2 regions of the Brochothrix thermosphacta DSM 20171 genome follow, and region 1 is predicted to be linked to the other one. Evidence: riboswitches for the same ligand, from Rfam matches in the RefSeq annotation. Region 1 holds a riboswitch; the other holds the start of a gene.
The links. Region 1 has a riboswitch for cobalamin ahead of V6S17_RS02180 (LPXTG cell wall anchor domain-containing protein). Riboswitches for the same ligand answer to the same signal wherever they lie in the genome.
Positions count from the first base shown of each region.

Region 2: another riboswitch for cobalamin. It lies ahead of V6S17_RS07360 (1-propanol dehydrogenase PduQ); the one in region 1 lies ahead of V6S17_RS02180 (LPXTG cell wall anchor domain-containing protein).

Region 1 is NZ_CP145608.1:404,142-413,812, reverse strand. It holds gene V6S17_RS02190 (ABC transporter ATP-binding protein) at 1-1,449, opposite strand, end outside; gene V6S17_RS02185 (energy-coupling factor transporter transmembrane component T) at 1,428-2,309, opposite strand; gene V6S17_RS02180 (LPXTG cell wall anchor domain-containing protein) at 2,391-3,812, opposite strand; cobalamin riboswitch at 3,974-4,143, opposite strand; gene V6S17_RS02175 (DUF4430 domain-containing protein) at 4,383-5,294, opposite strand; gene V6S17_RS02170 (histidine phosphatase family protein) at 5,661-6,239, shown strand; one part of gene V6S17_RS02165 (IS3 family transposase) at 6,299-7,182, opposite strand; one part of gene V6S17_RS02165 (IS3 family transposase) at 7,182-7,428, opposite strand; gene V6S17_RS02155 (VOC family protein) at 8,352-9,302, opposite strand; gene V6S17_RS02150 (alpha/beta hydrolase) at 9,366-9,671, opposite strand, start outside.
Region 2 is NZ_CP145608.1:1,438,417-1,459,736, reverse strand. It holds gene V6S17_RS07380 (PTS transporter subunit EIIC) at 1-1,481, shown strand, start outside; gene V6S17_RS07375 (6-phospho-beta-glucosidase) at 1,512-2,942, shown strand; gene V6S17_RS07370 (EutP/PduV family microcompartment system protein) at 3,187-3,630, shown strand; gene V6S17_RS07365 (cob(I)yrinic acid a,c-diamide adenosyltransferase) at 3,627-4,190, shown strand; adenosylcobalamin (AdoCbl) riboswitch at 4,259-4,406, shown strand; gene V6S17_RS07360 (1-propanol dehydrogenase PduQ) at 4,696-5,829, shown strand; gene V6S17_RS07355 (BMC domain-containing protein) at 6,005-6,355, shown strand; partial or broken gene V6S17_RS07350 (ANTAR domain-containing response regulator) at 6,390-6,961, shown strand; gene V6S17_RS07345 (sensor histidine kinase) at 6,954-8,348, shown strand; gene eutA (ethanolamine ammonia-lyase reactivating factor EutA) at 8,449-9,879, shown strand; gene V6S17_RS07335 (ethanolamine ammonia-lyase subunit EutB) at 9,969-11,333, shown strand; gene eutC (ethanolamine ammonia-lyase subunit EutC) at 11,353-12,246, shown strand; gene eutL (ethanolamine utilization microcompartment protein EutL) at 12,265-12,918, shown strand; gene V6S17_RS07320 (BMC domain-containing protein) at 12,935-13,429, shown strand; gene V6S17_RS07315 (acetaldehyde dehydrogenase (acetylating)) at 13,426-14,874, shown strand; gene V6S17_RS07310 (BMC domain-containing protein) at 14,961-15,230, shown strand; gene eutD (ethanolamine utilization phosphate acetyltransferase EutD) at 15,322-15,957, shown strand; gene V6S17_RS07300 (hypothetical protein) at 15,957-16,571, shown strand; gene V6S17_RS07295 (EutN/CcmL family microcompartment protein) at 16,589-16,858, shown strand; gene eutH (ethanolamine utilization protein EutH) at 16,901-18,001, shown strand; gene V6S17_RS07285 (cupin domain-containing protein) at 18,057-18,506, shown strand; gene V6S17_RS07280 (histidine phosphatase family protein) at 19,064-19,645, shown strand; gene V6S17_RS07275 (GNAT family N-acetyltransferase) at 20,175-20,675, shown strand.

The DNA of each region.
Region 1 (9,671 bases):
GTGAGTTGCCATTACAAGTGTTGTTCCTTTGGCTTGCAGAGACTTTAAAAGCTCTCCTAAATGATGTTTTCGAACAGGATCTAAGCCTTTCGTAGGCTCATCTAATAACAAAATTTCAGGTTTTGATAATAACACCAAACCTAATGAAACCAGCTGTTGTTCACCACCACTACAATCAAGCGGATTTCTCTTAGAAACATGGGTTATTTGCAATTCTTGCAACATTGTCTGAACCGCTTCTTCAGGTTGTGGAAGCTTTATTTGAATAGCACGCTGATAAAATTCATCAAACACCGTGTCATAAGCAAAATGATACGCAGGATTTTGCGAAACATAGCCAATACGCTCGTATCGTTCTTGTAAATCGATTTTATTAAGTGTTCGCCCTGCAAATGTTACCTTACCTCTTCGCGCATTTAACAACCCTGCTAATACCATTAAAAAAGTCGATTTTCCGGTGCCATTTTTACCAACTATCCCGACCCATTCTCCCTTAGCGATACTGAAATTAAGATCTCTCAAAATAAAACGACCATTTTTTTCGTATTGAAAAGCAATTGATTTTGCTTTTAATATAGGTTCTCTCTCAGGCGCATTATCCGCCTTTTTGGCTACTGTTACGTTCTCTTGTAATCGAGGCAAGTTACGTTGCCCCTCTAACACTGAAAATGGCAAAACCGATGAACCCATTTCTAAAAACAAACGCGGAACTTGTGGAATAAACAAGGCATTTCCCCGCTCTTGCCAGAGATTCCCCACGACAGTCTCTGGACGATTATTTTCTATAATCTTGCCATCCTCCATCATCACTAATCGTGTTGCCATCGGAATGACTTCATCCAAGCGATGTTCACTCATAACAATCGTGATGCCTAATTCTTCATGAATCCTTTTCAATAACCCTAAAAAATCACGTGTCGCAATCGGATCAAGTTGAGCAGTTGGTTCATCCAAAACTAATAATTTGGGTTGTAAAATCAAAACAGAGGCTAAATTTACCAACTGTTTTTGTCCACCTGATAATGTATGAATCGATTGTTCAAGTATATTTTGAAAACCTAAAAAACTAATAAGCTCTGCAATTCGTTTTTCAATAATTTTAGGAGGGCATCCAATGTTTTCAAGTGAAAAAGCTAACTCACCCATCACATTATCCATTACAATTTGGTTTTCTGGGTTTTGAAAGACCATTCCAATTTCTGTTGCTGATTGCACTTCTGTTAAATATTGGTAACGCTCACCCTGATAAAGAATCTCACCTGTTCGCTCACCAATCGGCCATAATTCTTTTTTCAAATGTCGTAATAGCGTTGTTTTACCGCTACCTGATGAGCCCGCTAAAACAAGAAAATCGCCTTCTTCAATGATCAATGAACTTGAAAGTAACGCAGTTTCTTGTTCTTCAGGGTATTTAAAGTTTAAATTTTTTATTTCTGCCAAGACCACCATAATAATTCACGTCCTTCCAAAATAAGTGGGTAACCTACAAATAACACGGTTAATATCAGTACTATTTGGTTTTGAATCAGATCTAAACCCATTCTCCCCAATTCAGGATAAATTTGTAAATTACCGAATCCCTGTAGTTTGCTATAAATACAAATAAGTAATATTAAGAGACCACCAATTAAGCTGATGATATCACGCCGTTCTAATTGATAACTTAAATAGGTTGTTCGTTTTTTTATGCCATAACCACGTGCTTCCATCGAATCAGCTGTTTGCAAAGCTTCTTCTAATGAACACACCAGCAAAATTTGTACTAAACGCATACCACTATGGGCACGTTTTTTTATTTTTCCGCTCGTCATTTGAATGCCACGTGTTTTCTGAATAGCACTTATTGTCGTTAACCGACGAATAAAAAGAGGGACAAAGCGCATTGTAATCATTGTTAACAACGCTAGCTGGGGTGATATTCTGGAAAATAAGTATAAAAATTTATGACTTGTAATCACGCTGTTATATGAAATAAAAGTAATAAGCAAACAACTAAAAGAGAGTGCCATGATAATACCATAGACAACTGCTTCTAATGTAATCGGATTGTTACCGATATAGAATAAAAAATGACTGCCACGATGATTGAGTAATGGATTAATAATAATAATTGCTAGAATCAAAAACCATGAGCCTTTCATTGTTTGTTTAAGTTTAGCACCATTTTTTTGAACCAAATTATACAGTACTAACAAGAGTAACTCTATAACTAAAAAGACAGGGTGTAAGAACATCATACTCAAAATAATCACACCAACAAAATAAAAAAAGCTTGTAAACGGATGAACCGAATTTAATACTGTTCCCACCTGAAAACTCCTCTCTCATAAGGGAAGTGCCTCAAATAAAATAGCTGACTATTCTATTTGAAGCACCGTTTTTCTGATTATTTAATTGTTCTGTTTGCGTTTGTTTTTTGCTAAGAAAAATACACCCACTAATAACATACTCGCGCCTAGTAATACACTTAAAAACATGTAATCATTTGCCTCACCTGTGCTTGGTAAGCTTTTGGCGTTATCTGAATTAGCATTATTACTTGTATTTTGGACAGCCTCTTCCTCAGCTTCTTTTGACGGTGCTGTTGTACTTGAATCTGTATCCCCGATGATACCCGCTTCACTTGAATCAGTAGTGTTTTTTTCTACATTACTTGAACCTTCTGAATCGGATATTGTTTCTTCAGTATTTTCGTCTGAACCATCTGAAATAGACGTTGTTGTGCTTGAGTCTTCTGAACTCACATTTGAATCACTGCTATTTGAATCGCTGCTATCTGAATCCTCTGTGCCTGGTTCTGCACTTGAACTCGGTTCCTCTGTACTTGGATCAGGTTCTACTGGTGTTTCAATCAACTGTGGCACGGGATTGTTAACAAAATCATAAATTGAACCCGAACCATTCAAATAAAATTTATATTGTGTTAATGCATACAAGGCTTGTTCTAAAGCCATACCATTGCTTTGTGTATCTGTCGGTAACCATTTAAAACCACCGTCAGCTGTTCGATACGTCATCAATGCGGTGATCATATCGCTATCTTTGGTAAACAGCGCGCCCTTTGGGTCATTACCAGTTAATGTAATTGCCATCAAGGCTTGAGAAAGTGAGTTTGAATTTTCATTTGACCAGCCTTTGAAACCACCTGATTTTAACTGAACTGATGATAACCATGCCACGCTACGATCTAAAGCTGTGGACACACCCGGCATATCTTTATATTTAGCTAAAGCAGTAATCGCCATACCTGTCATATCAACATCACCAACTGCACCACCAAGAGCCCAACCACCATCTGCTTTTTGTAAGCTCAGTAGTTTATCAACCATTTCTTGAATAGAGAAATTTGCATTTTCAGGTACTGCATACTCTTTCGTCTGTAAAGCAAGCAAACCATAGATTATAGCGTTTACCCCTGAATTCATTGCATTGCTTTGATAGAGTTCTTCTACAAGATTTTTATGGGTTGTTGCCTCAGGAATATGAGTGGGATCCCCACCAATTGACACAACGCCAATGATTGTACGTTCAAAATCAGTTGCTGAAAGACGATCTGATTGATTTAAATAAGCCACAATATCATTATAACGCGCTTGACGAACTTCTTTACTTGCTGGCGTATTTGATCGTGCGACGCCTAAAGACTGCCAATCATCCGCTAATTTACCCGTAGATAATATTTTTGATGTGCCACCATCGATTGCCTCATCCACAGTGACAGCAGCAAAAACACCTGCTGGTACTGCAAAAAAACCAATAACTAAACTCAATGTTGCCAATATAATCAATATTTTTTGTTTAATATTTTTCATTATTCGACCCCCAAATATTAGTAAAGTTCACAAAAAAAGACATCCAATCGTTATCGAAGGATGGCTAGAAACAGACTCATGCTAAAAAATAGATACACAAAGACGCGGTCCTTTGTTTTATCTGATGAATTGTACTAGATAATTCTTCCAATAAGAATTGTAGTAACTATAAGTATTAAGCGAGGTATTCTGACTAAAATTCATCCTACTCTCTCACCTTCCCAAATAGCTAACTATTCAGTGGTCATTGAGATTTCGTCCTTCTCACAGTAGATTGGGGCTGTAGAGGAATTACACCTCTTTCCCTACATCTTAATACATATCGATTTGTTATACTTTCTATCCTTAATTATAGGTAAAATTTTACGGTCTTACAAGGTCATATACAGGGATGCACAAATATATCTCTTTATTATTTTTCAAAAAGGAAATAACTAACACGAGCAGTTGTTTCTATAGCGCTATTTAAAGTCGGAGATGCCATTTTGTGACAACAAAATAATGCTACTTTATTATTTTTCATAACAAACAAAAAAGACTGGAAAATTCCAGTCTTTAAAAAACGTCCTATTAACCTTGTGGTGCACCTACATCATGACCTAAATCTTCTGTGTACATCCATTCAATCGTATCGCCAACTTTCAAGGTGTATTGCGCCGCACCATAACTAGGGAAAACGCCGTTCACGCGATAAAGCCAGCCACTTTCTGATCCTTTATCAAATTCATATAGATTATTAATACCCGCAACATAATTTCCGTTACGAATTCCCACTTGGATACCATCATCACGACAAAAATCACCAAGTACATCCATAACGCTCTCCCCTTCTTTTATTGTCACTTTTTGAGGACTTATAAAATAGGTAGAGGAGTTAGCGACCGTTCCCCTGATTGATAACGTAATTTCTTTTTTAGCCTCTGGTTGTGGCTTATTTTCAGGCGTTGGTTTTGAAGGATTGGAAGGTTTTGATGGCTGAGATGGAGGCTTCACAGACCCTTTATTTGGTTGAGTATTAGGTTGTTTAGCTGATGACTTATTAGGATGAGGTACTGGCGTTTCCCCTGACTTTGTTGCCTCACCTTTGACCCTTGTTTTATTAGAATTATCAATCGTTTTTCGCTCATTTATTTTTTCGTTTTTAGCTACTTGAGACTTTTCTTGTTTCGTTTTTTCATTGTTTTTTATCTGCTTATCTTTGTTTGATTCAATTGTTTCTTTTGTTGCTTTTTCTTTAACTTTACTAGATTTCGTTTCTTCTTTTTTCAGTTTAGTTTTTTCTTTTTCAGCAGATTTTTCTTTTTTTGCATCGGTGTTACTCGTTTTTCCAGCACTGTCCGCTGTTTTATCTGCTTGTATTTCGCTGCTATTATTTGTTTCTGACTTAGCAACCTTAGCATATTTATTGTTTAAGAAAATACCGCCTACGATTAAAATTGCCAACAATGAAACGACGAGTATCTGTAATGGACGTTTTTTCACAGGAGTTCCCCCAATTAATGTATTCCGCGTAAACCACTCTTTATTAACTCAATTGCAACATAACGTTTCCCAATGTAACGTTTGTTTACGACTAGTTTTTATAAATAAGACGTTCATCTTATTTAGAGTCACCTTGATTATAGAGAATTATGTTACTGAATACAACATACAGAAATAATATAACCAAAAATTTGTTAGCAACTTAACACCTAATATCATTGTACAAAAAATACATAAAATGCAAGTTATGGGTTATAAAAACATCTGATAGCTTTGATGTTGTCACATTTCATCATTTAAATCCACTGAATTCCACGATACTTTAAGCTATACTTATCATATATATGTGATAAAGGAGTTAAAAAAATGACAACATTATATTTAGTGAGACATGGACAAACCTTATTCAATGCGCAACATAAAATACAAGGTTTTTGTGATTCCCCTCTAACAGCTATTGGTATTCAACAAGCAAAAATTGCACACGCTCACTTACAAACAGAAAAAATCACATTTGATGAAGCCTATAGCTCAACATCGGAACGAGCGGTTGATACGCTTGAACTATTAACTCATCAGCCTTATCAACGGATTAAAAATTTACGTGAATGGAATTTCGGTTCTTATGAAGGTGAAGGCGAACATTTAAACCCGCCACTCCCTTATAACGATTTTTTTGTACAATTTGGCGGAGAGTCACAAATAGAACTTGAAAACCGTATTAGTACTACCGTAGCCGATATTGTAAGTAATAGTCCGGCCGATAGTATTTTAATTGTTTCACACGGTGCCGCAATTGCAAATTTTTATCGTCACTGGGAACACACTGGTACTGTTAAAAAGAATACTAAAATTCAAAACTGTTCCTTCTTTAAATATCATTATCAGGACGACCAATTTGTATTACAAGACATCATTGAACATGATTTCAGTGCACTATTATGATGCATCCTACACTCCTTTTTTCTTTAACAATGGAATGGCAACAGTAAATTGAACAAAAATTATAAGGGCTGTAATTTAAATTCGGTAGGCGTTAAATAACCCAATGTTCCATGAATACGGATGTTATTAAACCAATGAACGTAATCATTTAATTCAAGTTCCAGCTGATTAAGATTGGAAAAGTGAGCTTGGTTTGCGAATTCTGTTTTAAACACTTTGAATGTTGCTTCCGCTACAGCGTTATCGTAAGGACAACCCTTCATACTTAGTGAACGTTGAATATTAAATGTTTCAAGCGCTTCATCAATCAACCGATTATCAAATTCTTTCCCTCGATCCGTGTGAAACAGCTGTATGTCATTTAAATTTGCAGAAATGCTTGCTAATGCTTCATAGACAAGACTTGCAGTCTTGTTTTCTCCTACACTATGTCCAATAATTTCACGATTGAAAAGGTCTACAAATAAACATACATAATGCCACTTTCCACCGACACGAACGTATGTTAAATCACTTACAACGACAGCTAATTCTTTTTCTTGAATGAACGCACGTTTTAACTCGTTTCTTATAAGTGCCTCATTCGAACGTGATTTTTGCGGTTTAAATTGAGCCACAGTGTAGTTTGAAACTAAACCTAACGAATGCATTATGCGGCTAATTCGGCGTCTTGATACATGTTTAGGTTCAGCTAACTTTAATAATTCTCTTTTGATTTTACGCGTACCATAATTATTACGGCTTTCTTTGAAAATCCGTTCAATTTCTTTTGAAAGTGCGATGTCCTCTGTTTTTCGCTGCGAAGTGGCATCTAAATTTATATGATAATAATAGGTGCTCCTTTTAATCTCGAGGACGGCACACATTGCTGATACCGAATAAAGGTGAGCGTTATTACGAATCACATTTATTTTCGTCCCATGATCAGCGCCGCTTGCTTTAAAATATCATTCTCCATTAGTAACCGCTGATTTTCTTTACGTAATTTATTTAGTTCTATTTCATCTTCTGTTCGATTATCTTTAGCTGCGAACGAGCCAGTAGCTTGATGATTTTTAATCCATTTATCTAATCCCGAAGGGGTTAAATCATATTCACGAGCAATATCAGCACGTGACTTTCCATTTTCATAAAGCTTCACCATTTGCAGTTTAAATTCAGGCGTAAATGTTCGACGTTGACGTGGCATAGTAGCACACTCCTTTTTATTAGTAGTCTTAGTTTACAAGCCCTCATTTATTCTGTCTAACTTAGTGTAGCCTATCCACAAAGAGTGAGCCTACAACTTTATCATAATTTTTGCTGATGCTTACATCCTAGGTTTTCATTACTCTATTTAAAAAGACTTAATTTTGGAATATGACTCATTTCATAGTTGAAATGAGTTAACCTACTAATTAAATCGCAAAAAAAAGTAACCGTTTCAACTTTGAGTTGACGATTACTTTTTTCGCATTAATTGCTTATCTACCATACAGATATCTATTAATGCTTGTTTCTTTTTGTATTATTTAATTTTAACCACTAAAGCTATTAAACTTCTTCTAGATAAAATCCACCACTATAATCATTTTTAATAATTTCATAACCATGCCTAACCACTAACAATAGACTCGCTGCTGGTTCCTTATGAATTCATTAACTTAAAATTATTTGTTTTGGAAATACAAAACAACGAAGCCCACAGCTATAGTAACTATACCTGAAATAAATTGTCCAATTCCAGAAGCTTCCCCTGTTAATAACAACTGAATTAAATTATTTTTAGTCTTATTCTTTTTAAACGCTCTATTCATCGAGTATAAACCCCATAAAGTTAAAACAAGGCCAAAAGCCCAAAGCACAATACTAGGTAACCTATTTTCCACCTTTCCCTACATAATAATTTAAGTATACTACAAGCTTTATAGTATCGTATATAGACAATTATCTCTAAATCACCAAAAAGCGGATGCTCAGATAAGTTAAATACCTCGTTAGATTACTTGTCTATTTTATATTGAACAAATAGTTACCTATCATTAAGTTTTATAGAGCTTTACAACTTGAAAAAATAAGCTTTCATCACTTTTTTCAAATAAACAACGAGATATTGTAGCTAGAATGAATGGTTTATTTTAAATTGTATTCTATTTTTTCTCGATCTTTCTCTAAAAAAGCAGGTAAGTAGAGAGGATATTCATCAACGTCAGCAAAATCATTTTCTAATATATCATGGTTCATTTCCTCTGTCGCTATTTCAAATAATATTCTGTTAGCCTCTCTAAAATACAAAGATTTAAATATTTCTCGATCTTTAATACCTGAAGACATCATATTATAGTTGATTAGCCATTCTTCATAACCCATTAATGTGCCATATGACTCGGCAGAGAACGCAACATGATGAGTGCCGCCAATTCCCATTGTTTCTGGAACTGCACTGTTATCATGGATCAAATGAACTTCTTGATATAAGTCAGTGGACTCATTACTTAAAATAATCGTTTCAGCTTTATTAAAACCTATCATTTTTGAACACGTCTTCCACTTTAATAAATCCTCTAAAATTTTCTGGCTGGCTTTAGGAAACGGAATTCTCAAATGGACAGAATCAATTGCTAGAATTGAATGCTCTATTGGAATATCTGCAGTTTTATTTGGATGAAAATTATGCGCGAGTTCATCCTTGTTTTTTATGGTTAAACCTAAAGGCGTGCCATCGTAATCTTCAAATCTTAATAGTTTTTTGTTATTATATTCTTCAATACCATAATGACAAATATCAAACGCTTCCAATCTTTTTTGCCAATAATCTAAAGATTCTTCAGTGTTTACTTTAAAGATGGTCCGATCGATTGAGTTATTTCCAAATTTCCTGTTAGGAATACCTGACATTTCAAATACTGTGAATTCACTGCCTGCACTTCCTTTAGCGTTTCCAAAAAACAAATGGTACATCTCTCGATCATCTTGATTAACGGTTTTAATAACTAACTTCATTCCTAAAATGTGTTTATAAAATTCAAATGACTTTTTCATATCACTATTAATCACAGAAACATGGTGTATCAATGGTCTCATATCAATCATCCTTTACATATCTATTTACAAACGCTTAAGTAGAATCTTCTTCTCGTTATTTTTTCACAGTGAGTCTTTAATCGCTTTAATTTCAACTTCTGTAAGCTCATGGCCGCCATCAAATAAAAAGTAAGTCAAGTTCTTATAATAGTTGTTCATCGTCTCTTTTAATTTTAAAACATCACCTGGCAATGCTAAATTATCTGTAGCTCCGGAAGTCATTATCACTTTCATCCCTGACTCAACTTCAAAATGATAGTTTAGATTAGATGGGTGAAGTAAGATGGCCTGGGACATAATATGTGGATATTTTTCTATTATCCCTATGATGAAATTCGCACCATTCGAGTAGCCTAAAAATACCTTTTT
Region 2 (21,320 bases), 1.0 Mb from region 1:
TGGCTATCAATTATACAAAGTCAGCAAAAGAAATTATCAAAGCAGTGGGTGGCGATGAAAACATCAACAGCCTGACACACTGTGCTACGCGTTTACGTTTCATTTTAAACGACGACAAAATAGTGAATAAAGACGAAGTGAATAAAATTGAAGGCGTTATCACTACAATGGAAGCAGGCGGGCAATTCCAAGTCGTGATTGGTAATCACGTCAAAGATGTTTACGAATTGATCATGCAAGACATTAAAGTAGACGATAGTAAAGCATCGAATTCAAACAACAAAAATAAAGTCGGTGTATTCAGTCGTATTATCGATGTTATCTCAAGTATTTTTGCACCGTTCTTATATACTTTAGCAGCTTGTGGTATTTTACAAGGGTTGTTAGGTGTAATGGTAGCTTTAGGTTGGTTAGATACTGCTGGTGGGACTTACCGTATTTTAAACTTCGTTTCATGGACTGGTTTTACATTCTTACCCGTGTTGATTGCGATTACAGCAGCGAAAAAATTTGGTGCTAACATTTATGTGGCAGTTGTAACGGCATGTGCACTTGTTAACCCTGATTTCATGAAAATGTTTGCAGCCAATGATTTTTTAAACAATGCTTCAGCAGATCCAAAAGTGCAATCAATGATTACACAAGCAACAAATAACCCTGATACAATGAAATTAATTAATGATGTATTAGGCATTCCTGTTCTATCACAACCGCTTGATTTCTTAGGCTTACCTATCAAAATGTTAAGTTATACTTCATCGGTTATTCCAATTATTTTAGCAATTTGGATTTTATCGTATGTCCAACGTTTCTTTGAACGTATTTTACCATCAGTTATTCGTAACTTATTCACGCCATTATTAAGCTTAGTAATTATTGTACCAATGACTTTATTAGTATTTGGACCAGTTGGTAGTACAATCGGTGGCGCAATTGGTGATGTATATAACTTCTTATACGGTCTTAGCCCAATTATCGCGGGAGCCATCGTAGGTGGGTTCTGGGAAGTGCTTGTTATCTTCGGCGTTCACTGGGGTATTACACCAGTGACAGTAGGGAACTACGCATCTCTAGGCTACGATACGTTCACCGCATTACAAGCCTCAGCTGTGTTTGCGCAAGCAGGCGCTGCACTCGGTGTATTCTTCAAATCACGCGATAGCGCAATGCGAGGTGTTGCATTACCTGCAGCTATCACAGGTTTCTTTGGTATCACAGAACCAGCGATTTACGGTGTTACATTACGTTTGAAAACACCCTTTATCATGGGTTGTATTGCCGGAGCTGTCGGTGGTGCAATTGCTGGTGCTTTCCGTTCAGTATCTTGGGCATACAACATGCCCGGTATCGCAACATTACCGGCCTTTTTCAAGAGTGGTCATGCAACAGAATTTATCGGCTTGTTAATTTCAATCGTCGTTGCGTTTGTACTTGGCTTAGTATTAACTTACGTTGTTGGCTTTAAAGAAGAAGCAAAATAAACCTAAACCAAAAATGAGGAGGATATTGACATGACTAAGTTAAATGATGATTTTTTATGGGGTGGCGCTGTTGCGGCCCATCAAGTTGAAGGCGCATGGAATGTGGGAGGTAAAGGCCCAAGTATTGCAGATGTCTTAACTGGTGGTGCACATGGTGTTGACCGTATCATTACAACAGAAATCGAATATAAATATCGTTATCCAAATCACGAAGCGGTCGATTTTTATCATACCTATAAGGAAGATATTGCGCTCTTTGCTGAGATGGGCTTCAAGTGTTTCAGAACCTCAATCGCATGGTCTCGCATTTTCCCGAAAGGGGATGAAACAGAAGCGAATGAAGCAGGTTTACAATTTTATGATGACTTATTTGATGAATTGCTTAAATATGGTATCGAACCCGTTGTAACATTATCACATTTTGAAATGCCAAATCATTTAGTGACAGCATACGGCGGTTGGAAAAACCGTCAAGTCATTGATTTTTTTGTCCATTATTCAGAGGTGGTCATGCGTCGTTATCAGAAAAAAGTTAAATACTGGATGACATTCAATGAAATTAACAATCAAAAGAGTTTTAAAGCACCGTTATTCGGTTACACAAACTCAGGTGTTATTTTTAATGATGCGGAAAACCCGGAGGAAACGATGTATCAAGTCGTGCATCATCAATTAGTAGCAAGTGCAAAAGTTGTGACAATAGGTCATGAAATTAACAAAGACATGCAAATCGGTTGTATGATTGCAGTTGTGCCGCTATATCCGTATTCATGTCACCCTGATGATATGATGTTATCAGTTGAATCAATGCATGATCGTTACCTGTTTGGGGATGTACATGTTCGAGGTGAATACCCAAGTTACGCTTATAAAGAGTGGGAGCGTAAAGGTTTCAATATTGAGATTACAGCAGAAGATAGTGCCGCTTTACGTGCTGGAACGGTCGATTATGTCGGTCTAAGTTATTACATGACCAATACTGTACGTGCAGGTGTTAAAGGTGAAGGCACCGCAACGGCTGGTTTTGAAGGGAGTGTTCCCAATCCGCATGTTAAAGTATCAGATTGGGGCTGGCAAATTGATCCGGTTGGTTTGCGTTATGCTTTGAACTTACTACATGAACGTTATCAATTACCATTATTCATTGTGGAAAATGGATTTGGTGCAATTGATACGCCTGAAGCTGATGGGACAATTAACGACGATTATCGCATTGCTTACTTAAAGGCACATATCGAAGAAATGACAAAAGCTGTCACTTTAGATGGTGTGGATTTAATGGGTTATACACCGTGGGGATGTATCGATTGTGTATCCTTTACAACAGGTGAGTACAAAAAACGTTATGGTTTTATCTATGTAGATAAACATGATGATGGTAGTGGCACAATGGCACGCTCGAAGAAAAAAAGTTTTAACTGGTATAAAGAAGTCATTGCCAGCAATGGTGAAAATTTATAAAAAGACTGATAGCAGTTGTTGCAATCCCATTGAGGTGTGTAACAACTGTTTTTTCACTTATAAATGACAAAAATCAAAATTGACAAATAAAAAAATAAACAGTATGATTAAGCTATCATTTTAATATCGGTGTACAAAGACGTACACGACGTGATTGGCAAAGAGGCCCAGATTTTCCGATGTTTACCATCGGAAAGTTTGGGTCTTTTTTTTGAAAATAAATCTGGAAGAAGGTGGGTTTAAGTTGAAAAAAGTTATCTTTATGGGCCCAGTAGGTTGCGGGAAAACGACATTATCACAAAGAATGTTAGGGCTCGCTTTACAGTATGATAAAACACAGGCAGTGGCTTTTTACCTTGATATTATTGACACGCCAGGGGAATATATTTTACATCGCCAGTATTACAGTGCATTATCAGTTACTGCAGCAGAAGCTGATGTTATCGCTTTAATGCAAAGTGCCACAGATAAAACACAAGTTTATTCACCCGGATTTGGTAGTATCTTTCCAAAACCAGTCATTGGGATTGTGTCAAAAACTGATATTGCTGAATCCGATGCAGTGATACAACAAACGAAACAACGCTTGCGTGAAGCAGGGGCACGCCAAGTTTTTTGCTTATCAGCTGTGGATGAAATGGGTGTTAAGGAGTTATTAGCTTATCTAGAGGAGGAAGAAATTAAATGAAACTTTATACAAAAACAGGTGATGCGGGTCAAACAAAACTGGTCGGGGGTACAAGTGTTGCTAAATCTTCGGAACGTGTGGCATCTTACGGAACGATTGATGAATTAAACGCATGGTTGGGTTATACGTTAATACAACTTAATCCGCTGCATGCTGATATTTGTTACGATATCGAAACGATTCAACAACTGTTATTTGATTGTGGCACAGACTTGGCAACACCAGCGGGTCATCGTGCGTATCGCTTAAGTGAAAAGGATGTTATTTGGCTTGAAGGGCGCATCGATGTTTATGCGGATGAACCCCCAATGATTGAACATTTTATCATACCAGGAGGCACACGAGATGCTGCGTTATTACATGTGGCTCGAACAACGACCCGTCGTGCCGAACGTCATGTTGTCGCACTATTACAAGAAGAAGAAATAAATGGGGCGGCCTTACGTTTCCTTAATCGCCTCTCAGATTATTTTTATGCAGTAGCTCGTGCGGTCAATACGCGTCAAGGCCAAACAGATGTCTTTTATCAAAATTCAGATAAGGTTTTTCATAATTTTTAAAGCTTGAATTTTCAAGATGCGCATGCTAGACTGGAATCAGTTAGAATGAACTAACTTGGTAATTCCTACACAAATAGTATTTAGAATACAAAAATGGAAGTTTGGTGTAAATCCAACGCGGTCCCGCCACTGTGATAAGTACATTGTGCTTTAAGTCAGGTCTTTGATTGTATTCTGCTATTGCGGACTGTTTCGTGGTAAAACAGGCTGTTTTTCGAAATTGAAGACGCCCATTGTTTTAACAACGCAGTAGCAAGTGAATGTGTACCGATGCCAGCACACTGAAGTGCAACTTAAAAGCAATGGGCATGTCACTTCCAATGGCGTAAGTGGATCAAAACAAGGTCGTTTTGTGAATGCCTTATTTAATGTACACTAACAGCTACACCAAATAAATAGACACATACATTGTTGTATGTGTGCAAAGCAAAGAAGCTTAAAGGCTGTCATTCTGGCAGTTCTTTCGAGCTTCTTTTTTACGGTCTTATTTAAGGAGGAATAGAAAATGAAAGAAATTAGCATTAAAACAACGGTATACACAGGGGAAGATGCATTGGGACATTTGGCAACAATCGCAAACAAAAAAGTGTTTATTGTCACTGATCCATTTATCGTATCATCAGGTATGATCGAACAAGTCACAAGCCGTTTGCAACAATCAGTCGAACATCTTGTTTTTAGTGAAATAACACCAGATCCACCGATTGAAACAGTGGTTAAAGGCATTGATACAATGGCAGAATTTGCTGCTGATATTATTTTAGCAGTGGGGGGCGGTTCAGCAATCGATGCGGCGAAAGCGATGAAATATTTCGGTGAAACCTTACGCAATCTAAAAGGCACACAGTTCATTGTTATTCCAACAACGAGCGGAACTGGCTCTGAAGTCACGAATTTTTCGATTATTACCAGTGCTGATAAAGGCGTTAAATATCCACTTGTCACAAACGCAATTTTACCAGATATTGCGATTCTCGAAACAAACCTTGTGAAATCAGTGCCACCTCATATTACAGCGGATACAGGAATGGATGTGTTAACACATGCTTTAGAAGCCTATGTTTCGACCAACGCGAACGATGTGAGTGACGCTTTAGCTGAAAAAGTAGTACAGCTTGTTTTTGAATACTTACCGCGTGCTTATAAAAATGGTGCTGACATGGAAGCGCGTGAGAAAATGCATATGGCTTCGTGCATGGCCGGAATGGCATTTAATATGGCATCACTCGGAATTAACCACGGGATTGCACATGCAGCGGGGGCCAAATTACATATCGCTCATGGTCGTTTAAATACCGTATTAATGCCAGCCATTATTCGCTATAACAGTCATATTGACGAGGTACAGGGTGTACCCGCTAATCTTGCAGCAGAACGTTACGCACATTTGGCAAAATTGTTGGGATTGTCCATCACGAATAGACGCGTGGCAGTTAAAAACTTGATGCGAGCGATTGAAAAATTACGACAAACACTTGAAATGCCAGCCACATTAAAACAATGTGGTGTTACAGTAGACACAATCACAGCGCTAGAAGTTGAAATAGCAACAGCTGCACTCGTTGATGGTTGTACAGCAACTAATCCACGTGTACCGACAAATGATGAAGTTGTGTCGATTTTACGACATGTCCTTTAAAAAATTTTTCAGCACTCGGCATCATCTTGACATCAATTTTAACAATCACTATAATAATGGTATAAGACACAAGGATGTGTCGCTAATTAGAGCAATGGAGCTCCTAACCTACGAGATATCAACCGATATTTTGTTTGTTTAGGAGCTTTTTTAATTTTAGTAAAGAGGTGAAACAATGTCTGAACAAGAAAAACAACGTATGATTCAAGAATATGTTCCTGGTAAACAAGTCACTTTGGCACATATTATTGCGAGCCCTAACCGCGAAATCTATACAAAACTTGGTTTAGCCGATGAAAGTTATGGTGCGATTGGTATTTTAACGATTACGCCTAGTGAGGCAGCAATAATAGCTGTTGATATTGCGACAAAAGCAGGAGCCGTCGAGATTGGTTTTATCGACCGTTTTAGTGGTTCTGTTGTTTTAACAGGCGATGTATCATCTGTTGAAGCAGCTATCAGTGAAGTGTTAGTTGGTTTACAAACGATACTCGGATTTACAGGCACAAAAATCACCAGAACATAGCAACACAATACGAGATAGAAATGGACGTGACGTGATGAATGGACGCATTGTAGTAGTCGATGATGAACCTATTACAAGAATGGATATTCGTGATGTATTGGAAGAAGCGGGTTACGACGTAGTGGCTGAAGCTTCAGATGGTTTCGAAGCAATTGAAGCATGTAAAAACATCGCCCCGATTTAATCATTATGGATATACAAATGCCAATTTTAGATGGTTTAAAAGCAGGTAAAAAAATTCTCGCTGACCAGTTAGCACAAGGTATTATCTTTTTATCGGCATTTAGTGGTGTTGAACATACAGAACGAGCAAAAAAAGCAGGTGCAATCGGGTATCTCGTGAAACCTCTGCATGAAAAATCATTAATTCCCACGGTTGAAATGGCTATCGCAAAAGGACAAGAAACCACAAATCTTATCAAAAAAATTGAAAAATTATCCTTAAAACTTGATGAGCGTAAAATTATTGAAAAAGCAAAGGGGTGCTTGATGTTGCGCGACCATATGACAGAGGATGACGCTTATAAAACAATCCGTGAATTGAGCATGAATAAACGGTGTCGCATGAGTGAAATCGCTGAGTTGATCGTGATGACCGATGAGTAAAGCAGAACTGAGACGTCTTTGTGAAAAACATTTGGATTTAAGCTCGGCAGATATTGCAGAACTCGTCCGTGTTTCAGAAGAACTTGAAACATCATCTCGATATGAAGAAGTAGATGTTTTTATTGATATTTTTGATCAGGTGACTCGCGAAGCAGTGGTTGTTTATCATAAACGACCCGTTTGTTTACCATCTCTTTATCAAGGTAATGTTGTGGGTTTGGAAGCGAATAAAAAAAATGAACCCGGTGTTTATCGTACGATGACAACAAGTTTAAATTCGATGGGGCTATATGCAAATAGTCAAGAACAGCGTTTAATCAAACAAACAGTGTATCCTATTCGGAATGATTGCCGTACAATAGGTGTTTTGATTGTTGAGGAAGCAGCACGAGAACCCCATAAAAGAACGAGTCTTCAAGTTGAACCCTTCTTCCATTTAGAAGATGCCATCTTAGCAGATGAAATCAACGAAGAACTACTTGTGTTTGATAATCAAGGGATTCTCATTAAAGCAAATAGAGCAGCTCATCTTTTTTATCAACAGATTGGGTATATCGGTAGAATTCAGGGGTTACATTATGATAATTTAGCGCTGGATAGCACTACTTATGATTTTTTACTGTATCAATTAGAACGTCAAAAACATGAAACAGAGACAGTCATTAAATATGATAATTACCACTTGTCCATTAAAAAGATATGGACGAAGCACGATGATCAATTGATGATGATTATTCGGGATGTCACAGATATCAAAAACAAAGAAGCAGAAATTATTTCGAAGTCAGTTGCTATTTTGGAAATACATCATCGCGTTAAAAATATTTTACAGTCTGTTGTTTCATTGCTAAGAATACAAGCAAGACGAGTGACAAGCGAAGAGGCTAAAATTGCACTGCAAGAGAGCATTAATCGTATGTTGGTGATTGCTCAAACACATGAAATGTTATCAATGCAAGTGGAGGATGCGTTAGAGCTAAAACCCATTCTAACATCGATCTCTCATAATATTGAACGGTTATTTACTAATATTCAACCGCTAACACTTGAGATAATAATGACGGATAACATCTACTTAAATGGTAATCAGATGGTGAGTTTATCACTTGTTATCAATGAAATACTCCAAAACGTTTACGAATATGCGTATCCGCAAGGCAGTATGGGGCGTGTGATAATTACCGTGAAAAAACACAATCAAATTGTTGATTTAACAATTACTGATTTTGGCTGTGGCTATAATACCAAAACCGCGGGTCAAACAAGTTTAGGTTTAATGATTATTAAAAGTTATGTCAGCGAAAAATTAAAAGGTAAATTATCAATCTCATCAGGAGAAAAAGGGACAACGACCCATATTCTCTTTAAAAACACACTTGAACAGTGACGTTTAAGTGATTCAGGCAAAGATGCTTGGAGAACAGTAACATGCGACTATAGGTTGTATGTGCTTTCTTCAAGCATCTTTTTTTAGAGGAGGCAAAGTTATGTTAGAAAAGATGTTAACTGTCGGGATCGATTTAGGAACGTCAACCACACAACTCGTATTGTCGGAATTAACGATTGAAAACCTCGCATCCGCCTTCAGTGTGCCGCGAATTACTATTTCTGATAAACGCGTGATTTATCGCAGTGATATTATATTCACGCCGCTTCTTTCAGAAGAAGTGATTGATGCAGAAGCAATTAAAACATTTGTTTCTCAACAATACCAAAAAGCAGGTATTAAAAAAGAACACATCCAAATGGGTGCCGTTATCATCACAGGTGAAACCGCGCGAAAAGAAAATTCAGCCTTAGTTCTAGAGGCATTAAGTGGTTTTTCAGGAGATTTTGTAGTGGCAACAGCGGGACCAGATTTAGAAAGTATTATTGCAGCTAAAGGTGCAGGTGCACATACGTATTCAGAAAAAACGCGCAAATCGGTGGTCAACCTCGATATTGGTGGTGGTACGACTAATCTAGCTGTGTTTACTGATGGAGAACTGATCGATACCGCTTGTTTTGATATCGGAGGGCGCTTAGTTAAAATCAATCCAGACACCCGTGAAATCACTTTTATTACAGAGAAAATCAAACGGGTTATTGCTTCTGCAGGTTGGGATATCAAAGTGGGTCAAACAGCCAGCGTTAAAAAGTTAACACCATTAGCACAAGAAATGGCATGTATATTGGCTCAAAGCATTGGTGCAGCTGAAAAAAGCCCTTATTATGAACAATCAATTACGCACCATGGCTTAACAAGTAATGTGGCAAGTGATTATGTATCATTCTCTGGCGGGGTTGCCGACTGTATCGCTGTTGAGCTGGGAAGTGATCCGTTTGAATTTGGTGATATGGGGCAGTTATTAGGTTGGGCAATTGCTCAATCATCAGCGTTTCAAGCAATGGCAATTATTCCTTCAGTTGAAACGATTCGAGCCACCGTTGTTGGTGCAGGTTCGCATACCGCAGAAATCAGCGGCAGTACGATTTCGTATACAGGTGCGAGTTTGCCGCTACGAAATTTACCAGTATTAAAACTAACTGATGCAGACAACCGTTTAGAAAGTGAACCGTTGGCGAAGAGTATCACTGAAAAACTCGGTTGGTACAAGGTAAATGAAGAGTTTCAAATGATAGCTTTAGGATTTGAAGGTGAACCCAGCCCAAGCTTTACACGTATCCAATCCCTAGCGAAGGCAATTGTCACAGGTTTACAGCCCCTTATTGAGAAGAACTATCCAGTTGTGATTGTTGTTGCTCAAGATATGGCAAAAGCGTTAGGTCAAGCATTGTTTGCTGAATTACCACAAGCGCATCCCTTTGTTTGTCTTGACAGTGTCAAGGTAGAAAATGGCGACTATATTGACATTGGTTTACCGGTAGCAGAAGGAAAAGTGTTACCTGTTATCGTTAAAACACTCGTCTTCAATTAAGGCAGACTGAAGAGAAGCACATGCATCACTTAGGAAAATGAGGCAATTAATAAGTGACTTCAAGCAACAAAATTAAAGGAGGAAATAAAATGATTTTAAAAACAAGTTTATTTGGAAAAGTGTATGCTTTTCAATCAGTAATGGAAGTAATGGCGAAAGCCAATGAAGAAAAATCGGGTGACCGCTTAGCTGGTGTCGCGGCAAACTCAGCAGAAGAACGTGTAGCAGCAAAAGTTGTGCTGGCACAGTTGCAATTAAAGGATTTATTTAATAACCCTGCAGTACCGTATGAAAAAGATGAAGTGACACGTATTATTGTTGACCAAGTCAATCTCCGTATTTATGAAAGTATTAAAAATTGGACGGTTGAAGAATTCCGCGAATGGTTGCTTGATACAAACACAACAGACTTTAACATTAAACATATTTCACGTGGTTTAACTGCAGAAATGATTGCGGCAGTCACAAAATTAATGTCGAATCTCGATTTAGTTGTTGCAGCTAAAAAAATTCATATCGAAAAAACGGCCAATACTACAATTGGTCGTGCAGGAACTTTCTCAGCACGTTTACAACCCAATCATCCAACAGATGATCCAGATGGTATTATGGCATCGTTAATGGAAGGTTTATCTTATGGGATTGGTGATGCAGTAATCGGTTTAAATCCTGTAGATGATTCAACTGAAAGTGTGAAACGTGTGTTACATCGTTTTGAAGAATTCCGTTCTGAATGGGATATTCCAACACAAACGTGTGTGCTTGCTCATGTTAAAACACAAATGGAAGCAATGAAACAAGGCGCACCTACTGGTTTAGTATTCCAATCAATTGCTGGCTCTGAAAAAGGGAATACAGCGTTTGGTTTTGATGGGGGAACGATTAGCGATGCGAACCAAATGGCATTAGAAACTGGAATGGCTGCTGGACCAAACGTGATGTACTTTGAAACAGGTCAAGGTTCTGAGTTATCATCAGATGCCCATTATGGTTGTGATCAATTAACAATGGAAGCACGTTGTTATGGCTTCGCTAAAAAATACGATCCGTTTTTAGTTAATACAGTGGTTGGCTTCATCGGACCCGAGTATTTATATGACTCAAAACAAGTGATTCGTGCCGGACTTGAAGATCATTTTATGGGTAAATTAACAGGTATTTCGATGGGTGTTGATGTGTGTTACACCAATCATATGAAAACGGACCAAAATGACATCGAAAACTTGTCTGTTTTATTAACAGCTGCAGGCTGTACCTACATTATGGGTATTCCACATGGGGATGATGTCATGTTGAACTATCAAACAACAGGCTATCATGAAACGGCAACATTACGCGATACCTTTGGCTTAAAACCAATCAGTGAATTTGATCAATGGATGGAAAAAATGGGCTTGAGTGAAAATGGTAAATTAACAAGCCGTGCCGGTGACGCATCAATCTTCCTCAAATAATAACGAAAGGGTGAGTATTTTGAACGAAAAAGACTTAAAAGTAATGATTGAAGATATCTTAACTGAAATGACAGGAGCGAAAACGGAAAAAACACCAGAAAATCCAAAAAGCGAAACACCAAATAATGCTGTTTCCGTTGTGGAAGATGGGATGATTCCTGATATTACAGAAGTAGTCATTAAAGAACAATTTATGGTAGAGAATCCGCGTGATAAAGCGGGTTATATGAAAATGAAACAATTTACACCCGCACGTTTAGGTTTAGGTCGTGCAGGTACACGTTATAAAACACAATCGGTGTTACGTTTCCGTGCCGATCATGCCGCTGCTCAAGATGCCGTGTTCTCATATGTAGATGAAGCGCTTGTAGAAGAGATGCAATTTGTTTCAACCGAAACACTGTGTCGTGATAAAGATGAGTATGTGACCCGCCCCGATCTGGGCCGCGTTTTCTCTGAGGAAATGGCTCAAAAAATCACGAGTCATACGACGAAAGCAGCTAAAATCCAAGTCGTTGTAGGGGATGGGTTAAGTTCAGCTGCAATTGGAGCTAACATTCGTGAAATTTTACCTTCTATTAAACAAGGCTTAAAAATGTTTAACCTTGAATTTAATGAAGTCATTTTTGTTAAACATTGTCGTGTACATGCAATGGATCAAATTGGCGAATTAACAGATGCCGGCGTTGTCTGTTTACTAATTGGTGAACGTCCTGGGTTAGTCACAGCAGAATCAATGAGTGCTTATATCGCTTACCGTCCAACTGTGGGAATGCCAGAAGCACGTCGTACCGTTATTTCAAACATTCATAAAGGTGGAACACCACCTGTTGAAGCCGGTGCATTTGTTGCTGAATTAATCAAAGAAATGCTCGATAAACAAAAATCAGGAATCGACTTAAAAGAAAGCTAAAGAGCGGAGGAAAAGTAGATGAAAGCAGATCGATTAGGAACGACAGTATTGAGTGCGAAAATCATTTCAAACGTTGATGAAGCAATGGCAAAACAATTGAATCTTAACCCGGCACAACGGAGTTTAGGAATTATTACTGCTGATTGTGATGATGTCACTTACATTGCATTAGATGAAGCAACAAAAGCAGTACCTGTAGATGTCGTTTATGCGCGTAGTTTTTATGGCGGTGCTGGGAATGCTCAAACAAAATTAGCGGGTGAAGTGATTGGAATTATTGCTGGTCCAAGTCCCGCTGAAGTGAAAAGTGGGTTGGATGTTGCGCTGGCAACAATTGAAAATGGTCCTTCTTTTATTAGCGCAAATGACGATGATTCTGTGCCTTACTTAGCCTATTGTATTGCACGTACAGGAAGTCATTTAGCGAAAGAAGCTAACATTACTGAGGGTGAAGCGATTGCTTATTTAATTGCACCACCGATGGAAGCCCTTTATGCCTTAGATTTTGCATTAAAAGCAGCAGATGTTAGTTTGGCTGCATTTTATGGACCGCCTTCAGAAACAAACTTTGTTGGCGCACTATTAACAGGTTCACAATCTGCTTGTTCAGCAGCATGTGATGCGTTTGAACGTGCAGTGATTGAAGTGGCTGAAAATCCACTAAATTATTAAAAGGTAGGGGATTTTTATGGAAAATAGAGCGCTAGGCTTAATTGAAGTGTATGGCTATCTCGGTGCAATTGCAACGGCGGATGCCACATTAAAAGCAGCAGATGTTGAATTGGTCAATGCCGAAAAAATCAGTGGCGGCTTAACTACCATCCAAGTCATGGGGGATGTTGGTGCGGTTACCGCTGGAGTGGAAAGTGGACGTGTTGTTGCAGAGTCACTGGGTTGTTTATTATCCAGTCATGTGATTGCTCGCATGGATGCTGACACACAGGCCTTACTGATTGAAAAAAAAAAAGTGAAACAAACGGTTGAAACAGTGCCTGAAAAGAAAACAACAGCTTCTTCAATGACTAAATTACAACAATTGGAAAAAATGAAGGTCGATCAATTGCGAAAATTAGCGTTAGAAAAACAAGTGAAGGCGATTAAAAAAGGTGATATTAAATTTGCTAATAAAGCGAAGCTAGTAAAAGCCTTATTAGACCATTCAGAAAGTGGTGACAACGAATGATATTAGATAAAGATCTTGCATCAATTCAAGAAGTACGCGATCTATTAGCTGCTTCTAAAAAAGCACAACAGCAATTAGCTACATTCCCACAAGAAAAAATTAACGATATTTGCCATGCAATTGCCAATGCGTGTTATGAAAACAGTGAAAAATTAGCGAAGATGGCTCATGAAGAAACTGGTTTTGGTATTTGGCAGGATAAAGTGGTTAAAAATACTTTTGGTTCTAAAATTGTATTTGAGAAAATCAAACACATGAAAACGATTGGTATTTTAAGTGAAAACACCGAAGAAGGTATTATGGAAGTTGCTGTCCCACTGGGTGTAGTGGCAGGCTTGATTCCTTCAACAAATCCTACTTCAACAGTAATGTACAAAACACTGATTTCTGTTAAAGCAGGTAATGGTATTGTGTTTTCGCCTCATCCAAATGCGTTAAAAAGCATTTTAGAGACGATAAACATTATTAATGCCGCAATTGCTACAGCAGGCGGTCCTGCCGGATTAGTCAGCTGTATGACAAAAGCAACCATGCAAGGGACAGCTGAATTAATGAAACACACGGATACAGCTGTTATTTTAGCAACGGGTGGATCAGCAATGGTTAAAGCGGCATATTCATCAGGAACACCAGCAATTGGTGTTGGACCAGGTAACGGTCCTGCGTTTATTGAGCGTACTGCGAATATTCCACAAGCCGTTAAACATATTTTAGATTCAAAAACATTTGATAACGGCACTATTTGTGCTTCTGAACAATCAATTATTGTGGAGGAAGTCAGTAAAGCAGCTGTTATTGCCGAACTAAAAAAACAGGGAGCGCATTTCTTATCTGTTGCTGAAGCGAAGCAATTAGAAAAATTCATCATGCGTGCGAATGGCACAATGAATCCATTGATTGTTGGTAAATCGGTGCAACGCATTGCTGATTTAGCAGGCTTAACAGTGCCACAATCGGCCCGTGTTTTAATCGCTGAAGAAACAAATGTTGGCCCCAAAGCACCTTACTCACGAGAAAAGTTAGCACCAATTTTAGCCTTTTACACAACGGCAACTTGGGAAGCAGCTTGTGCGTTAAGTATGGAAATTTTGCATCAAGAAGGGGCAGGTCACACAATGATTATTCATTCGGAAGATAAGAATGTCATTCGTGAGTTTGCTTTGCATAAACCCGTGTCGCGTTTGTTAGTTAACACACCCGGTGCTTTAGGTGGGATTGGTGCAACAACCAACTTAATGCCTGCTTTAACACTTGGTTGTGGCGCAGTCGGTGGCAGTTCAACTTCTGATAATATTGGACCTGCGAATCTCTTTAATATTCGCCGTGTGGCTTATGGTAAACGTGAGTTAGAAGATTTACGTGGTGAACCCGTTTCAACAGACGCAACGTCACAAGAACAATTAATCAACACTCTGATTGAAAAAGTATTGGAACGATTACACTAATAACTTGAGACAGCAGCAAAAAAACTGTTGTGGCAAAGCTATTATTATAATAAATAAAAAAACAATTATACTAGGAGGAATTTATTATGAATAACGCATTAGGAATGGTAGAAACAAAAGGTTTAGTAGGCGCAATCGAAGCAGCAGACGCTATGGTGAAAGCAGCTAACGTTCAATTAATCGGTAAAGAACAAGTCGGTGGTGGTTTAGTAACAGTGATGGTTCGCGGTGATGTTGGTGCAGTTAAAGCGGCAACAGATGCAGGTGCTGCAGCATGTGAACGCGTAGGCGAATTATTATCAGTACACGTTATCCCACGTCCACATACAGATGTTGATGCTATCTTACCAAAATAAGTGTAACCATTAGGAGTATTAAAATAGAAAGGGCTTGGAGGGTTATCTGAATCCAGACCCTTTCTATTTTTAAATTATAGGAGGGTTTTAGATGAATAACATCGATCAATTAGTTGATGAGATAGTCAAACGGATTAAACCAGAAGTCAATACAGTCGAAGTGGAAGCCTCAGGCCGTCATATCCACCTTGATCGCCCTACAATCGATGCTTTATTTGGTGAAGGTTACCAATTAACAAAAGCTAAAGATTTATCACAACCTGGCCAATATGCATGTAAGGAACGTATCACAATTGCGAGTGGCAAAAATTCGTTCCAAAATGTTGTTATTTTAGGACCTGAACGTCCGGCAGCACAAGTAGAAGTATCTGCAACAGATGCGACATCGCTTGGTTTGCGAGTGCCTGTACGTGAAAGTGGAGACATCGAAGGGACACCAGGGATTGTGTTAATCAACGGCACTCAAAGTGTTATTTTAAAAACAGGTGTAATCGTAGCGAAACGTCATATTCATATTACAGAAGAAGATGCGCGTCGTTTTAACGTCAGCAAAGGTGAAATTGTCCAAGTGAAAATTGAGGGAGCGCGTGCTTTGATTTTTGATGATGTTGTTATTCGTGTCAGTGCTGATTATGCCACATCGATGCACATTGATTATGATGAAGCCAATGCTGTTGGTTTCAAAAAAGGTATTCGTGGTGAAATTATTAAGAAGAGTGAAAAGTAATGGATGCTCAAGCATTTGAGCAGCTAGTAAAAAAAGTAACTGACGAATTGCTCTGTCGCTTACAATCTACAAAACCAACGCTTTTAATAATGAATATGCAGTGTAAGGCTGATATAAAAGAGCAGCTGTCTAAAAAGTATCAACTTACAACATGTTGGGACCCAACAACAGTGGATATAATTTTTTGCGGGGAGTTAACGTTTCCTACTATGGCGCGTTTAGCAGCGTTAATGCCCCAAGAAGATGAAACGCTTTATCTAGAACAGTTACTTGCTGGGAAACCACTAATCATCCTGGATGAGATAAACTGGTCTGATACACGTAAAGCAACACGCTACGCATTGTATCAAAAAATGCAAGAAGTACGTGCCACACTTGAGCGTTATGGTGTTGTTTTTATGTCAGTTGCAGATATAGAGGCTGCGAAATTTCCAGTGCACCTGTCTAAAAAGACACCTATACAACCTCAAGCAAAAAAAGTTTTAGCAGAAGTGGATGTAAAAGAACTGTTATCTGCAGGAACAACAACCATTCATCTGCCTAAAAATACAATTCTCACTGCATTGGCAACCGATTATATACGTCAACATGATATGACGGTTGTAACAGACTAAGAAAGGGACGATAGCTCATGTTAATCGGTAAAGTAACCGGTAGTTTATGGTCCACACGTAAAGATGAAAAATTGAATGGTATTACCTTTTTAATTGTGACTGTATGTACCGATGAAACCACACACACTCAGCGATCACTTGTCGCGGGTGATATTGTTGGAGCCGGTTTAGGAGACCTTGTTCTTGTCACTGAAGGCAGTGCCGCACGTGTGGCTGCATCACATCCAGATGTACCGTTAGATGCGATGATTGTTGGGATTATTGATTCCGTTGATCGTGGCAATTAACTGGTATCCAGTTGAATTGAATAACGAATTAGGAGGAAAATGATGAGTATTAATGAAATTATTATGTACATCATGGTGTTCTTTATGATATTAGGAGCACTTGATAAATGTTTTGGCAATAAATTCGGTTTAGGCGAACGCTTTGAAGAGGGTATTATGGCGATGGGCGCTTTAACACTTTCAATGGTCGGTATTATAACAATTGCAACTCTTTTGGCTAAATTATTAAGCCCAATTGTTGTACCCATTTATAGCTTTTTAGGTGCTGATCCAGCTATGTTTGCAACAACCTTGTTAGCAAACGATATGGGTGGGTATCAATTAGCTGTGGAAATGGCGAATACGCCTGAAGCTGGTTTATTTGCAGGGACTATCTTAGGAGCAATGATGAGACCGACGCTTGTATTTACTATTCCAGTAGCGTTAGGAATTATCAACAAAAATGATAATCAATACTTGGCAACAGGTGTTCTTTCAGGTTTGATTACGATTCCAATCGGTTTATTGGCAGGTGGGTTAGTAGCCGGTTTCCCAATTGCGATGATTTTGCATAACTTAGTACCTATCGTTCTTGTAGCAGCCATTATTATGGCAGGACTATGGTTTAAACCAGATGCGATGATTAGAGGCTTTACTGTCTTTGGAAAAGGTGTTGTGATTGTTGCGATTCTTGGTTTAGCACTCGGTGCGACAGAGCAATTGCTTAATATCACCATTATTGAAGGGTTAACACCTGTTACTGAAGGGATTGAAGTTGTCGGCGGTATTGCTTTAACACTTGCCGGAGCTTTCTGTTTTGTATATGTGTTAACAAAAGTCTTCAGAAAACCATTGATGAAATTAGGTAAACTACTAGGCATCAATGATATTGCTGCAGCGGGTATGGTAGCGACATTAGCAAATAGCATTCCGATGTTTCAAATGATGAAAGATATGGATAACCGCGGTAAAATTATCAACGTTGCTTTTGCAGTATCCGCATCATTTGTTTTAGGCGATCACCTTGGATTTACAGCGGGTGTTGCACCTGAGATGATTTTCCCAATGATGGTAGGTAAGATTATTGCCGGTGTATGTGCAGTCTTTGTCGCAATGTTTATGGCAAACCGCATGTTAAAAAATAACAAACAAGCTAAAAAATAATACACGACAAACTGTATATAATAACAACAATTATGTAATAAGAGGAGTGTTTAAAATGACAAATATTGACCGTTCAGCAATTGAAGCGATTGTGCGTAACCTTTTAATGGAAAATGGTATCACTCAATCAAATCGCGTCGTTGACCCCAGTGGTGTAATCTCGATAAAACTACCCCAATTAGATGTATCAGAAGATGATCGTTTAGATACTGGTAACCCCAATGATGTTGTCTATTGTAAAGATTTAGTATCGTTAGAGGAAAGCCCACGTTTAGGCTGTGGTCTAATGGTGATGAAAGATACAACGTTTGACTGGAAACTAGAATATGATGAGATTGATTACATTATTGAAGGTCGTTTAGATGTGATAGTTGAAGGACGAACGATCTCAGCAGGACCAGGTGAAATCATACTTGTACCTAAAGGTAGTGCTATTAAATTCTCAGTTCAAGGTGACGCGCGTTTTGTTTACGTGACATACCCTGCAGATTGGCTACAAAAGTAAGTATCATAAAGTAAAGCTGAAAAAATTGAATATCATTTCATTTTTTGTTCAATCAGAAATAAAACAATTAAAATAAATATCTGATATATCGTAAAAATAAGATTGTTCAAGCGATTAATCCGACAAAATTCAATTTGGAAGATATTGATAAAATGCTAGAATTAGTAGCAAAAGGTCATCCAAAAGGACAGGTAATGATACAGTTTGATTAATGATAAAGAACAGAAAATCAGGGCTACATTGTAGCTCTGATTTTTTTTAGGAATCAGGTGAAATTTGCTGTTTGATGAGATTTGAAATGACAAAAATCGCAAAAAAATCAGGCTATAAATAACGTGTTACCAGTAAGTGGGCCAGTATTTATAACGGTTGAAAAAGCAGTGAATAGTGAGTCGGTAAAAACTTAAATTAACAATAAAAAAAGTCACCTAGAAGAAGTGAAATTACCGCAAATAATAGCCAACGATTCAAAACTCAGGCTCATGGTTTAAAATAGTATAATGTACTATAATTAATATACAAAATAAAGAGGGTGGATAAGAAAGGAAGGTAAAAATATGAAAACATTGTATTTGATGAGACATGGTCAAACACTTTTTAATTTAAGAGGTAAGATACAAGGAGCTTGTGATTCACCGTTAACAGATGAAGGAATTAAGCAAGCTGAAATTGTTAGGGACTATTTTATTAATCATGAGATAAACTTTGATTTTGCTTATTCGTCAACACAAGAAAGAGCTGTCGATACAGCCGAAATAGTGTGTAGCTATAAAAATGTAGCTCATTTAAAAGGTATTAAGGAATGGAATTTTGGCCTATTTGAAGGAGAAAGTGAACAATTAAATCCGAAAATTAAGGAGGGTGAGACTTCCTATGGTTATTTTTTTGTAGATTATGGTGGAGAATCTAGTGAGCAAGTTCAAAAGAGAATGAATAGTACTTTAATTGAAGTGATGGAAAATGAAAATCACAATACTATTTTATGTGTGAGTCATGGGGGAGCGATGTACCGCTTTATCCAAAAATGGGTATCACAAGAGCGGATAAAAAACATTAAATTTACAAACTGTTGTATTCTTAAATTTGATTATTCGGAGGGTGAATTTGAATTTAAAGAAGCAATCAGCTTAATTGATTAATGAATTTTAAATTGTCATTAAAGCAGCCACAATTTTTTTGTGGCTTTTTTTTCAAATAACGTCCTTCTAAATGAGCTCACTTTACTTCTTTTATTTGTGCATGGCTTTGATATTTTTTTGATGGAAATAGCTACTAATAATTGCTTACTCACTCACTAAATTATAGAGACATATATCAAATTAATGAAATCTTTACTGAGATGTTATTATTTTGATACCTTTGCTATTAGGGATGATAGTATATTCTTTTCGGTTAGATTTTTTGAGTTGGGTACAATCAGTCGCTTCTAAACTTTCGATAGCCAACCTACCTTTAGATAACTGTTTTATTGTGTGAACGTTTTAGTATTTGAGGATATTATTACTGTCGAGATGCACACAATCAACATTTATAATCATTTTTTGTTAAAATAATAAGTAAGCGTTACTAAAAAAACGTGAGGTATGTTAATAGGAGCAATATTTTTACGCAGCTACCTATACTATTTTAAGATATAAACTGAATGATCTTTTCAAGGAGGAAAAGCGTATGAAAATGAGGATTTTAACAGAAAAAGATGCAGAAGAGTTTAGAAAACTACGGCTTAAAGGTCTTCAAACAGATGCAAGCGCCTTCGGTTCAACCTATGAGTTGGAATGTGACTTACCGTTAAAAGAATTTGAACAACGTTTAGTGCCTTCTGAAGAACAATTTGTTGTTGGTGGTTTCGAAGAGAATCAGCTCGTATGTACAGCATCATTTATTAGAGCAGATGAAGAAAAAGAGCAACATAAAGGTAGTCTAGCAGGTATATATTGTGAAAAAGCCTATCGAGGAACTGGGATTGCGAAAGCAGTGATTGAATATACTATCGCACATGCCCGTACTTTGGAAGGCCTTAAGATGCTCACATTAATTGTCGTCTCTGAGAATGAGCGAGCTAAAGCTTTTTATGAAACATTTGGTTTTGAGACATACGGCACCGAACCTAATGCAATGTTCGATGGTGTTAAATATTATGATGAGGATTCGATGTTTTTAGAGCTATAATAAGCTAAAAATGCAAATTTATATTATCAATAACTAAAAAAACGCCCTGACAAAAGTCTAGGCGTTTTTATTATTTATTAAATTTATAGAAATATGAAAAATGGAATGACCAGGAATTAAAGTTTGGGATGGTACTCTAAGTAATTAACAAATGGAATGGGACTCAACTGCTTTAATAATGGAATGGTACTATCATTTATCGAAGGCTCCGTCCCATAATATCTTTGTAAGCTCATTTCTTAACAACAAGGTCAACACCCATACTCTTCTCGTAAAGTAATTGTCTTGAAGCTACTTATACTGTTCTCTAGTACTTCAAGACAATTCAACAAAAATTTCATAACGACAAAAAAATACGGCGAGACCTGAAATTTAAATCAGAAATAGACATGGATCAGTCTATAACGATTAAAATTTCTAGTCTAACACGCCGTATTTTTTATTGTATTCCAATTGAGATAAAGTAGAACGAGCTTGCTTTTCTTTCAGTAATCAGTCTATCCAACTTAAATTCCTTAGTCAAAAAGTAGTGGATGGTTTATAGATTCCAATTTATCAGTGTTTTTACGAGGTTAATGTTGCTTGCATTTTCTGTCTCCAGAATTCCAAGCTTACTTTATCAAAATTTCATAAACACATAAAAAA